DNA from 3 places in the Metaplanococcus flavidus genome. Region 2 is predicted to be linked to each of the others. Evidence: riboswitches for the same ligand, from Rfam matches in the RefSeq annotation. Region 2 holds a riboswitch; each other region holds the start of a gene.

Region 1 (4,265 bases), on a different contig from region 2:
AGCAATGCTTGTTTACCTCGCTTCCCTTATTCTGCTGTATCTGCAATACAATAATAATGAGAGAAAATTTACCGAACGCCTTCCCATTTCAGTGAATATGGGCTGGATAAGTGTCGCCACCATTTCAAATATCAGCTACGTCCTCACTTATTACAGTTGGGGCGGATGGGGCTTGAGCAATGAATTATGGGCAGTGATTATGCTCACCGTTGCAACTGCGCTGGCTCTCCATGTACGCTTCCACCATTCAGATGTACCCTTTGCGCTTGTTTTTGTCTGGGCATTCGTCGGCATCGCCGTCAAACATGGCCTTGATGAAATGCTCGTCACAACGGCCTCTTTATTCCTGAGCGGTGTGATCGTGACAGGCATTCTGCTGATAAAGAAAAATTAAGGATATTTTGCAAAATTAAAAGCCTGCACAAGTGCAGGCTTTTTTTTCTATTCCTCTAATTTAGTTAACAGGATCGGTTCCCCTTTTGTTACAAGGACCGTGTGTTCGATTTGCGCGACCAATGACTGGTCCGGTGTGATGAATGTCCAGCCATCACCCGATTCGATGATATGCTCGGCTTTCTGCGAAATGAAGGGCTCTACTGCAAGGACCATTCCTTCTTTCAGGATAGTCGTTTCCCATGCATCGTAATAATTGAGGATGTGCTGAGGCGCTTCATGCAATGATTTACCGATGCCATGGCCGGTAAGATTTTTGATCACGAACAACCCCTGATCTTTCGCTTCACGCTCAACCGCTTTGCCGATTCCATTCAATTTCGAACCGGCTTTGACTTTTGTCATCGCCCGGTCAAAGGCTCGTTCAGCTGCTTCACAAATTTTTTCCTTTTCAGGATGATTATCTCCGACGACAAATGATATTCCTGTATCAGAGAAATAGCCTTCCAATGATCCGGAAACATCAATGTTCACGATGTCGCCTTCCTGAATCACACGTTTTCCCGGAATGCCGTGAGCGACTTCCTCATTTACGCTGATGCACGTAAACCCAGGAAAATCGTATTCGGATTTCGGCCCTGATACACCGCCCAATTCCTCGAACAGGCGACCGCCAAGTTCATCAATTTCTTTCGTTGTTACTCCCGGTTTAGTCGCAGCTCTCATCTCCTCACGGATTTTCGCGACCATCTGTCCGGCTTTTTTCAGCATTTCAATATCTTTTTCATTAGTTGCAATCATTAAATACCCTTCTTTCAAGCTTTTCTATTAAAAAATTATAACATAAGAAAAGAAGACAATCATAAAGATAGCCTTCTAAAAGGTTGTCGAAAAACCCTCAACTTCTATAACCATTGCGTTCTAGACGGAAGCTTTCCGCGGGGAGCAGGCGGATGCCGACGAAGTGCAAGATCCACTCGGGCGAAGTGTAACGAGCCCGAGTTAGCTCAGCGCGAGCCAAGAGTTGGCCGAAGGTAATTCGGCCGAGTCTTTGCGACGAAGCTAGCGGAGCGATGCAGGAGCACGGGTTTTGGCAAGCGGAGCTGTTTTGCGCAATATCGGTTTATATTTTTCTTTCTTAACAAACTAAAAGAAGACTATCATAAGATAGCCTTCCACTTTTATTCTTTCACATCGACCAGTCTTGGCGCTGCAATAAACAGAATCGAACAGACAAACGCCGTCAGCAGAAATGCCGGAATCATATAAGTCGCATTGTATCCGAACGAATACAGATAAACATTGCCAGTGGCAAATTCACGGAAGAACCAGATTCCCACAATAACGTGGACAATATAGCGCAGGAATGCACCGATAAATGCACCGGCTATAATCCAGGAAACAGCTTTTCCTTTCAGGCCGTCCCGCAGATTCTTAAAATAAGCGGTTCTCATCATGCCCGCAAAGCCTACGCTTGCAAACGCCACAATATAATCCAGTGTCACCTGAGTAAATGCGAAACCGAATGATAAGGGAACGATATAAACTCGTCCTGTGACAACCTGCAGCAAGCCGACCGCCAGTCCAGTCAGGAGACCTGCGCCTATTCCTCTGCGAAACGCCATCAGCACGATCGGAATCATGACCAGACTGACAGATCCTCCCTGTGGCATGCTGAACGCAATAAAATCCAGTACATAGCCGAGTGCGCCGAAAATCGCAATTTCGAGCATCAGCAATAATTTTTTATTCCTCATAAAATCCTCCTATGTGTTTGCACATCACCAGAAGGGCCGCCAATAAAAACCACACAAAAAGCGGCGCCAGGATAGATCCTGACGCCGCGTAAGGGCAGGTTTCCATCCACATCCCTGCGCAAGTATTAACTTACAGGTTCAAAGGGTAAGAACGTTCTCGTTCACTCTCAGCAATTGCTCCCCTTGTGGTGTATACAGTTTTTTTGTTTCATCTGTATTGTAACGAACAAAAAGAAGGGATGCAAGTTCGTTTTACCTTAAGTCATTAGGGTATTGTGAAAGTAAATGTTTCAGAAAGGCGGTGGAGGCAGCGAATAGTGCTGCTGTATTTATATGATTGAATTATTGAAAGATCTGATTAAAATTAAAAGTGATACGAAAGAAGGCGCCAATGAAGCGCTCCAATTTTGCGCTCGGTGGCTCGAACAAAGAGGAGAAAGGGTCCAAATCCATGACAATAACGGATTTTTGATGCTGACTGCCTCTAAAGGACATGGCGATGAAAAACTGATCTGGAATGGTCACGTCGATGTCGTGCCAGGCCACGAAGACCAATTCAGCCCTATGGAAGAGCTTGGCCGTTTGTATGGGCGAGGTTCAGCGGATATGAAAGCTGGCGTGGCAGCAATGATGCAGGCATTCACCGAACTGGATGCGGAAAAATTGTCCCGGGAAGTTCAGCTCCATCTCGTAACCGATGAAGAAATTGGCGGACACAATACTTCAGAATGGCTTGTTTCCCAAGGGTACAGTGGAAATTTTGTCATCTGCGGCGAACCGACCGGCTTGAAAGTCGGTCTGCAGTCAAAAGGCATTTTGCATATGGATATGGTTTTCAAAGGCAAGCCGGCACATGGCAGCAGACCTTGGGAAGGCATAAACGCCATTGAACGGGCCATGAAATATCATATGGCCATGGCGGAACTCCCTTTTCGAAAAGAATCGACGGAATATTACGAGCAGCCTTCTGTAAATCTCGCAATCATCAAAGCTGGTGAACGCTATAATATGGTTCCGGAAATCTGTGAAATGTCATACGACATCCGCTTTATGCCCGGCCAGGATCCCCAGGAAATTACGCGCCAGATGGTCGAACTCGGCGAAACGCTCGATATCGATTTTGATTACAAATCGAGTTCTGCAACAACACCTGCGCTGACCACGACCGATGAAAACCCGTACATCAAAACCTTGGAGAAAAGTATACAAAGCACTACCGGAAACGATGCCATCCTGTTTGGCCAGCACGGTGCTGCGGATACCCGCTATTATGCTGCGGTGAATGGTGGCGAAGGTGCCATCGAATTTGGTCCGACAGGCGATGACTGGCACGGCAACGCGGAATACGTTGAAATTTCCAGTGTCCATGAATACAAAGATATTCTATTGGCCCATGCAATGACTTGAATAGCATGTTTAAATCATTCCTAAAACGGGAATTTATAAAATATCTTTAAAACGAATGGAGCGATTAACATGGCAGTAGGTAGATTGTTCAAATCAGCACTTAAATATGGTCCTATAGCTTATCCGATCATCCGGAAATTCATGAATAAAAAGAAATCCAAAGGAAATGCGCAGACCAATACAAACCAGTATAAAAACAATCAATCTAAAAAATAACCGAAAAATCCCACTCCCTAATTGAAGGGAGTGGGATTTTTTTGGCTAAATGATCGGTAATATTGTCCGGAGAGCCTGATAGCCTGACTGAAGATTCGGCATCAGAAGGGCTGCTGCATCATCTTCCACTTCCTCTGCTCCTGGAGCCGGTGTCTCTTCCCTGTCTTCAGCTTGTTCGTCATTATCATCTGTGGGCTGGTCCTGTCCCGCCATGATTTCTTCAAAACTGATTGGATTCGGTTCAGGGAGTTCCCGGTCTTCGATTGTCCAGCCCCCGCGGTATTGTGCCAGGAATTGATTGGCCATTGCCTGGTAGCCTTCAATATTCGGATGGACATCGTTCGGATTGGGTACTTTCGAAGTCGCATTTTCACCAAATGCTTCATCAACCGATACGAAAATCGCACCGGCTTTCTCAGCTTCATTTCTCAGAATTTCATTCAATGTTGCCACTTGCTCCGCCAATCCTTCTTTCTGCGACTCCCGCGCATG
Region 2 (4,265 bases):
TGAATATTTTTCTAGCGCTTGTTAGATCATTCTGGTTTTTGATTTAAAGCAATTGCCCCCTTTTTTTCTTGCCTTCAAAAATTTATTCAGATAATGCAGTACTATTTAATTGCATCAAAAATTCACAATATATCATGCTGGAATAAATAGGGTTTTATAAATAAAAACTTTCGTAAAATATACTTAAGTGAACAAACTATGCGTTACGTTAACTATTCATTGATTAATTTACACATAATTATTTTCCGTCTCTTCCTTTTTCTATTTATTCATTTACACAAGATATTTTACGCTCTCAGAAAGAGGGAAAGAAGAGTCGGAACAAAACCCTTCTTCTTTCTCTTTTTATGTATGTTGTATTCTTATTAAGGATTACAATAGCTAACCTAAAGTGCTTTTTTGTCTTCTAAATATAAAAGACCAGCGGATTTCAAACGATGTCTTACTGAGATTCCAATCCAAGCGGCAAGCACAGCTTTAATAAGGCCGACTAAAATGAATGGGACAAATCCACCCATTAATGCTCCGGTCCACGAAAGATTGGCGAAAATCTTCAACCAGGCAGTTCCCACAGTCAATACCATAAACATACCGATGACATTGGCAATTATGGCATTGATAAACGTAAAACTCGTTTTTTCGAGATAATAACCAATACTGAAAGCGGTCGGAATAAAACCGACTAGATATCCGCCGGTCGGTCCGAATAAGCTACCGAGTCCACCTGACATTTGAGCAAAAACAGGGATGCCAACTGCACCCAACCCCAAATAAACTACAACAGATAAAGTTCCGTATTTGGCCCCTAAAATTGTTGCGGCCAAACCGATTGCAAGTGTTTGTCCTGTGATCGGGACTAAAGGCAGTGGGATTGTCACCTGTGCCAGTATTCCGATGATTGCTGCAAATAAAGCTGTAATAATCATCATTCTCAATTTGAAATTAGATTCTGTCATTTTATCCTCCCTCAATTGTGTTAACCTTATTTAAATAAAGGTTAACTTATATGGTATCATAGTTCTTATAATGACTAGATAAATATTTCTAGAGGTGTTAGGCTGTTTGTAGATATACTAAAAAACTGAATAATTAAAGCACTAGGGGAGTCCATTAGACTGAGACGGATATAATCCGGACCCTTTGAACCTGATCTAGTTGAGACTAGCGTAGGGAAGTGGTTACTGTATGCTGTTTCTATTAGGGATACTATAAAACCACTCCGACGTCGGGGTGGTTCTTTTTATTTAGTAGCGTTGTTATCAGGCGTTGAATTTCAAGGCACCTATAAAGGAGGCAAAAATGAAAACAGGGGAACTGCATCTAATCTCTACGGGCAATCAAAGGACCGAGGAACTAGCAGACATTCTTAGTCAAATTCATCCTTATATAGATTTTATCCATCTGCGGGAAAAAGCGAGAAGTGCTAAAGATATATACCAATTGATCCAACTATTGATCGATAAAAAAGTTCCACGTTCAAAAATAGTTATGAATGACCGTATCGATGTGGCAATGGCTGCAAATATCAATTCCATTCAACTGGCTTCAAACTCATTGCCAGTCGAACTTGTAAAAAAAACGTTTCCGCATGTAAAAGCGGGGTGTTCTATCCACTCCGCTGAGGAAGCACGATTAGCAGAAAAAAATGGAGCTGATTTTTTATTTTTTGGCCATATCTATCCGACACAATCGAAGCTAGGTCTATCCCCTAGAGGAATTGAACACCTGAGAATCATAGTTGAGTCAGTCGATATACCAGTGATTGCCATTGGTGGAATTACTCCGAACCTTACGCCCGAAGTAGTTAAAGCTGGAGCGAAGGGGATTGCTGTGATGTCGGGGGTGTTGGAAGACGCAGATCCTTTAAAGACCGTACAGTCGTATCGGACGTCTTTGACAAAGGAATGAGGATATTCGTAACAGTTTGGAGGAAGGTTAGTGAACAAAACATATGATGCCATTCTAGTGGGTGGCGGAGTGAATGGTGGCGCCATCGCATATAACTTGGCAAAAGAAGGATTAAAGGTTTTGCTTTTGGAAAAAGATCGTTTTGCGAGTAAAGCGTCTGGAGCTGCGGCTGGGATGTTGGGTGCACAAGTGGAATTTGACGGTGTAGGTCCGCTTTTTCAGTTGGCAAAGAAGAGCAGGGCGATGTTTAGTGGAATTGCTGAAGAATTGAAGATGCTCAGTGGAATCGATATTGAATTAAAAAATCAGGGCATTTTAAAAGTTGCTTTAACTGAAACGCAACAAACCAACCAAGTAAGGGATGCCCGAATCTATGAGAAGAACGGGGAGGGCGCGCAACTGCTCACAGTCGAGGAAACAAGGAATAGAGAGCCTTCATTAACAAAGGAAATCATGGGAGGTATGTATCTTGAACGAGACGGGCAAGTAGCAGCATCTCGATTAACATGGGGATTTATCAAATCTGCATCTGAACTCGGCTCGGTATTGAAAGAACATGTAGAAGTTTCTTCTTTTTATTTCTCTGAAGGAAAAGTGACAGGTGTAGCCACTAGTGAGGGGGATTTTTTCAGCAACAAAGTGGTGGTGACTGGAGGAGCTTGGAGCGAAAAATTATTGAAGGCTACAGGATTGTCCCTGGAAGCTTATCCGGTAAAGGGAGAATGCTTTTCTGTAAAGTCGGAAACACCCCTATTGGCCGGACCTGTTTTTTCAGAAGGCTGTTATCTTGTCCCGAAAGAAGGTGGACGAATTGTCGTAGGAGCAACAGTCATACCTTATACCTTTAACCAACAAGTCACTTTAGAAGGGCTTTCCTCATTGGTTAAGAAGGCTGAAAGTCTCGTCCCTTCTATAGTTACAGCCGAATGGGAAAGGGCGTGGGCTGGGATTCGGCCACAGACTGCTGATGGGCTGCCTTATTTAGGTGAACACCCGGCTTATCAAGGACTGTACATCGCGACTGGGCATTTCAGGAATGGGATTTTACTATCTCCAATTACTGGAAAAGTGATGGCCGAGCTAATTGTGGGAACCCGCCCTTCCATTGATATAAACCCATTTCATGTAAATCGAAAAATCTTAAACAGAAACGTCAAGAGGTGGAGTAAATGAAGTTAACAGTAAATGGAACCCAAGTGGACGTACCAAATGGAACAACAACTATAGTGGACCTGTTGCAGTATTTTGAATTGAATCAGAAAGTTATAATTGTTGAAAGAAACAATGAAATACTGGAGAAAGCAAAACATAATGAAACTCTTCTTTCTCAAGGAGATAAAATCGAATTAGTTCATTTTGTAGGAGGCGGATAACATGTTGAGAATAAATAATTTTGAGTATTCTTCCCGAGTATTGCTGGGAACGGGAAAGTATCCTGACTTTGATACCCAAAAAGCAGCGATTGATGTTTCGGGTACTGAGATTTTAACTTTTTCCGTTCGGAGAATGAATATTTTTGAAGCCAGCCAACCCAACCTCCTTGAAAAGTTGGATTTGGCAAAATACTCGTTACTGCCCAACACAGCGGGAGCAAAGAGTGCTGAGGAAGCAGTCCGAATTGCGAAATTAGCTCGAGCATCGGGTCTTTGTGACATGATAAAAGTGGAAGTTATCGGCTGTGAAAAAACTTTGCTGCCCGATCCTATTGAAACACTGAAAGCATCTGAAGAACTGCTAAAAGAAGGATTTACCGTTTTACCGTATACATCGGATGATGTGTTGCTCGCAAGACGGCTTGAAGAATTAGGTTGTCATGCTATTATGCCTGGCGCCTCTCCCATTGGCTCGGGTCAGGGAATTATCAACCGTTTAAACTTATCATATATTATTGAACAGACAACTGTTCCTGTCATTGTCGATGCAGGGATTGGAACACCTTCTGATGCGGCCATTGCAATGGAATTGGGGGCAGCAGGAGTCTTATTGAACACGGCAGTATCCGGGGCGAAAGATCCCATAAAAATGGCTCTTGCAATGAAGCTTTCAATCCAAGCAGGAAGACTCGGGTATGAGGCTGGACGTATACCGATAAGGCGATATGCTACGCCGAGTAGTCCGGTGGAAGAGATGAGCCACAAGTGAACGAAAGATACTCACGACAGGAACTTTTTGAACCGATTGGGATAGCGGGACAAAAGAAATTAAAGAAGAAGCATGTTTTAATTGTCGGTGCAGGAGCATTAGGTGCCGGCAGTGCAGAAATGCTGGTTAGAGCAGGGATAGGAAAACTCACCATCGTTGACCGGGATTATGTGGAATGGAGCAATCTTCAGCGACAACAGCTATATACGGAAAAG
Region 3 (4,265 bases), on a different contig from region 2:
TGACAAATTTACACTTTGAATGCCGTGCGAAGCCCAGATGCGGGTATCACTGCTCCCTCCGGCGGTGCATTTCCAACCCGGCAGTCCGTTGTTGCTGGCAGTTTCTTCGATGAATTCACCAAATGAGTCGTCACAGAATTTCTCATAACCGCCACAGGAAGTCACAATATCCCCTGTGCCTCTTCGATCGATTACAAACGCAACATCAACATCATGCAGGAAATTCGCCTCGACTCCCTTTGCTCCCAGGAGACCGATTTCTTCTTCGACGGTGAAAATGTATTTCACGGTCCCATTGAAGTTCTTTGCATCCAGACGTTTCAGTGTTTCCAATAGGATGGCGACACCCGCCCGGTCATCTGCGCCCAAAATGCCGCTGCTGCTGGACCAGATGTTGCCGTCTTTTATGATCTCGCGGCCCTCATCAAAACTGCACACGGTGTCCAGATGCGCATTCAATAAGATCACCGGTCCTTTTCCTCTCCCATAAACCTTAACAGCCAGAATATTGCCCTTGCTGTCCACTTCCAATGAGTCTGCATGATTCACGAGTTTGCTTAGGACCCAGTCGCGAATGTCTTCTTCGTCTCCACTATCACCGTCGATTGATAGGCAGCTTTCGAGCTCCATCAGAAATGACTGCTTTTTCAATTCCTCAATATCCTTCTTCAGGTCTTCCGGAGAAAAGGTGCTTAATGCTTCAGCTGCATCGAGCAATTGGATTCGCGGCGCCCTTATACTAATGGAGTGATTTCGAACATGTACATTCGGCAATCCGATGACAGTCAGCACTTTAACAACGGTTGTTATATCCGTATCTCTGGTAAAGGAAATGCTAGGAAGCTTCTTTTCATGGCCATCGCAGCAACTTGTTGTCGACAGGCCCAATCGATTCAATTGGCGGATGATTCCTGCCATGTAGGTGTCGAAATTTTTGATGCCGGGAATGTCCACTCCGGGACCAAATTGCAGCATCTCGGTTCGGCCTCTATATGTGAAATCCACCGCACGAAGCCATCGTTCTTCATCAATATCTGTTTCTTCTATTTTCAACAAACCCTTGATCTTTGTGTAAGCCACAAAAAGCTCATCCAAGGTTTCTATCAAAAACATCATGTTCTCTTCCGTTTCTTTCCGGCAATCAAATCTTCCTTCTTCAATTTCCTCTACAAGAAATCCGTGGCGAATAAATAATCGGTTCAAGTTCTGCATGTGCATCCTCTCCCTTTCTGTTATTGCCTTAATTATAAAATAGGAGCTGTGACACGAATGTCACAGCTCCAGGGAGGTAGGATTTATTCAATTTCATCTCAATGACCTCTAGTTTGATCTCCTCCGGATAGAACCGCTTTTTTGAACCCATACAGAAAAACACCTCCAGTTTGTCGTTGTTACTACATACGACGTTGGGGGTGCTTTTTCCTTGTCTCATTTTATTGGGTCACTCTAATTAACCCGCAGCTCTTAAAAAAAATATATAATTTTTCATTTCAATTAGCTTACTTTACAGCCTGCTCTTTCCCATTCAACTCTGCAGTCAACTCTTTAAACCACTCTTTGTCACCAGTCTGCAAAGCCAGATCAATCAGATACTCAAGCTGCGCTGCATCTTTCGGTGCCGTTTGCTGCAAACTCTCAACCTGCTTGACTGCCAATGGAATCGTCATGCCAATAATTTCTTCATTATCGCTTTCGGCAACCGTTACATATACAGCGCCTTGCACCATGCTCATCGAATCAATAAATCCAATTACCATTTCACCTTTAATGGAAGTCCCTTTAACCCAATCAGTGGTTTTTAAAATTGTTTTCTCTTCATTCATATCAGAACACCTGCTTTTTAATTTATTTTATAGAAACTTGAAATTTATCTATGCTCTATTACCATCAATACCCTATTAAATGACTCTTACCCATTAAAGTGGGTAAATCGAATATTACTCTTCTATGGAAGAGAACTCAATATATATGCTCTGATTTCAGGATAAATGAATTAGTTATTTGCTGCTATGACATTTTTTATCTACATTTGTGTAAATGATTTTATAAATGATATGGAGCAAAACAGCGAAGAGTTGACCGAAGCCTGCGATGGTCAACTCTTTGCGACGAAGCAGCGCAGCGATGCAGGAGCACTTGTTTTCAACTTGTATAGCTAAAGCCCCCAGGCAAGCAAGCTGTTTTGCGGAATATCATCTGTCTAAATTATCCTTTACTTCCCTCCAACCTTCATTTACACTGAAGCCATCGGGACAACCCGAACACAAAAACCGCATACCGTTTTCTGCACTGGGGGTGCTTATTTTAGCTGAGATGCGAGCGAAAGCTCCGATCCCTTATGACTCGAACAGGTTAGGACCTGCGTGAGGAAGTGCGGTGACTTTCCGCAAAACGAAATCTTCAGGAGCGAATACCTCCTTTTAATTTGCATGGAACAGTGGCTGCATCTTCACGGATGCGGCCATTTTTGTGCAAATTTTTAAGGAGGAATTTTATTATGGAACCATTGCAATGCGGCACAAGCCCGATCGTCGGATTCCGCTTCACGCTCAATCCGATGTGCGGCGACTTCATCAAAATCATCAAAGGGGCGTTGAACGGAACGGACACCTCGAATGTCTGGATGGACACCGACGACGTCTCCAGCGTTATCCGCGGCAAACAGAACCACGTCTTCAACGTCGCAAAAGCACTGACTTTGCACGCGGCGAAAACGGGAGAACACGTGGCGTTAAACGGCACCTTCTCCATCGGTTGTCCGGGAGACACATCAGGTGATGTCTATCTCGATAAAGACGATGTTCTGCTGAACACGGATGATACGAAACAATATGTCTCTTCCCAGTTCGCGCTGTATCCGATGAACAACCCGGATTATATGAGCGTTATCTATAAAGAAGTCGAACGCGCTAAAGAACATGGTGTCTGGAATGACTCGATGCATTACGCCAGCGGTATCCACGGTGATATCCATGACGTCTTCGCGTTTTATGAAGAATCGTTTACTCATGCCCGCTCCGATCAGCATCGCCACCTCATCATGACGGTATCGATGAGCATCAATAGCCCGTCACACACGAATTCGGACGGAGGCAAAGCCAATGCTTAACACCTGGAAACTGAAGGAAATCGTCTTAATGTCGCTGTTCGGTGTCGTGTTCGGCATCGTCTATCTGTTATTCATCCATCTCGGCAATATCTGGGCCGGCCTGATTGGCCCCATCGCCTATGAATGGATGTTCGGTATCTGGTTCATCGTGTCGATCATCTGTATGCACATCATCCGCAAACCAGGTGCGGCAGTGATACCCGAAACGATGGCTGCTATCATCGAAGTCATGCTTGGCAACGCGGTCGGCCCCCGACTCATCCTGTCCGGCGTCATCCAGGGGCTTGGCGCCGAAGCGGCGTTTGCGGTCACACGTTACCGCCATTTCAATATATTCGTCTTTATGCTTGCCGGTATTGGCGCCGCTGTATTCAGTTTCATCTACGGTTATTTCGTTTCCGGCTATGCGGCACTGGATCCTTCTTTTGTAGCGCTGATGTTTACACTGCGTGTATTAAGCGGCGCGATCATTGCGGGGATCGGCGGCAAATACATCGGCGATGCGCTGCTCGCGACCGGTTCCCTGCGCGGTTACGCGATTGCCCAAACCCAGCCGCGTGATGCCAATGCCTAATAGCATCCTTTCCATGAAGGACGTCACCTTTCGCTATCCGGATGATCGGGAACCCACTCTGTCGTCGATGTCGTTTGGCATCGAACGCGGACAACGGGTCGCGATTTCCGGTCCGAGCGGCTCTGGCAAATCGACTTTGCTCTATTTAATGAACCGGCTATACCCGGAAAATTGCGATGGCATTGTGGCAGGTGAAATTCTTTTATTCGGCAAAGCTGCTGAATCTTATAGACCCGGTGAGATCAACCACCGCGTCGCCACCGTGTTCCAGGACCCCGATTCGCAGTTCTGTATGCCGACTGTAGAAGAAGAACTCGCATTCACTCTCGAAAACCTGAACACGCCAGCTAAAGAAATGGAAGAGCAGATTCGGGACGTTTTGGAAATGACCGGATTGTCCCACCTGAGCAATACCACCATTCAAACCCTGTCAGGCGGAATGAAACAACGCGTCGCAACCGCCTGCGCATTGATCATGGACCCTGAAGTCCTGTTGCTTGATGAGCCGATTTCACATTTAGATCCACTGACTGCAAAAGATTTCATATCCTGGCTCGACGGGCTGCAAAAAACTTTCAACCT

The links. Region 2 has a riboswitch for thiamine pyrophosphate ahead of tenI (thiazole tautomerase TenI). Riboswitches for the same ligand answer to the same signal wherever they lie in the genome.
Region 1: another riboswitch for thiamine pyrophosphate. It lies ahead of thiT (energy-coupled thiamine transporter ThiT); the one in region 2 lies ahead of tenI (thiazole tautomerase TenI).
Region 3: another riboswitch for thiamine pyrophosphate. It lies ahead of ACFQ1X_RS16310 (YkoF family thiamine/hydroxymethylpyrimidine-binding protein); the one in region 2 lies ahead of tenI (thiazole tautomerase TenI).

What each region holds. Positions count from the first base shown of each region.
Region 1 covers NZ_JBHTKI010000009.1:39,852-44,116, forward strand. Annotated here, with positions in the region: gene ACFQ1X_RS08090 (tryptophan-rich sensory protein) at 1-394, shown strand, start outside; gene map (type I methionyl aminopeptidase) at 442-1,194, opposite strand; gene thiT (energy-coupled thiamine transporter ThiT) at 1,575-2,150, opposite strand; TPP riboswitch at 2,245-2,344, opposite strand; gene ACFQ1X_RS08105 (M20 family metallopeptidase) at 2,484-3,557, shown strand; gene ACFQ1X_RS08110 (hypothetical protein) at 3,627-3,773, shown strand; gene ACFQ1X_RS08115 (SGNH/GDSL hydrolase family protein) at 3,819-4,265, opposite strand, start outside.
Region 2 covers NZ_JBHTKI010000022.1:224,895-229,159, reverse strand. Annotated here, with positions in the region: gene ACFQ1X_RS14650 (biotin transporter BioY) at 387-956, opposite strand; TPP riboswitch at 1,090-1,190, shown strand; gene tenI (thiazole tautomerase TenI) at 1,300-1,908, shown strand; gene thiO (glycine oxidase ThiO) at 1,939-3,081, shown strand; gene thiS (sulfur carrier protein ThiS) at 3,078-3,281, shown strand; gene ACFQ1X_RS14630 (thiazole synthase) at 3,283-4,050, shown strand; gene ACFQ1X_RS14625 (MoeB/ThiF family adenylyltransferase) at 4,047-4,265, shown strand, end outside.
Region 3 covers NZ_JBHTKI010000051.1:11,726-15,990, forward strand. Annotated here, with positions in the region: gene ACFQ1X_RS16300 (M20/M25/M40 family metallo-hydrolase) at 1-1,212, opposite strand, end outside; gene ACFQ1X_RS16305 (IDEAL domain-containing protein) at 1,500-1,823, opposite strand; TPP riboswitch at 2,282-2,387, shown strand; gene ACFQ1X_RS16310 (YkoF family thiamine/hydroxymethylpyrimidine-binding protein) at 2,498-3,109, shown strand; gene ACFQ1X_RS16315 (ECF transporter S component) at 3,102-3,683, shown strand; gene ACFQ1X_RS16320 (ABC transporter ATP-binding protein) at 3,676-4,265, shown strand, end outside.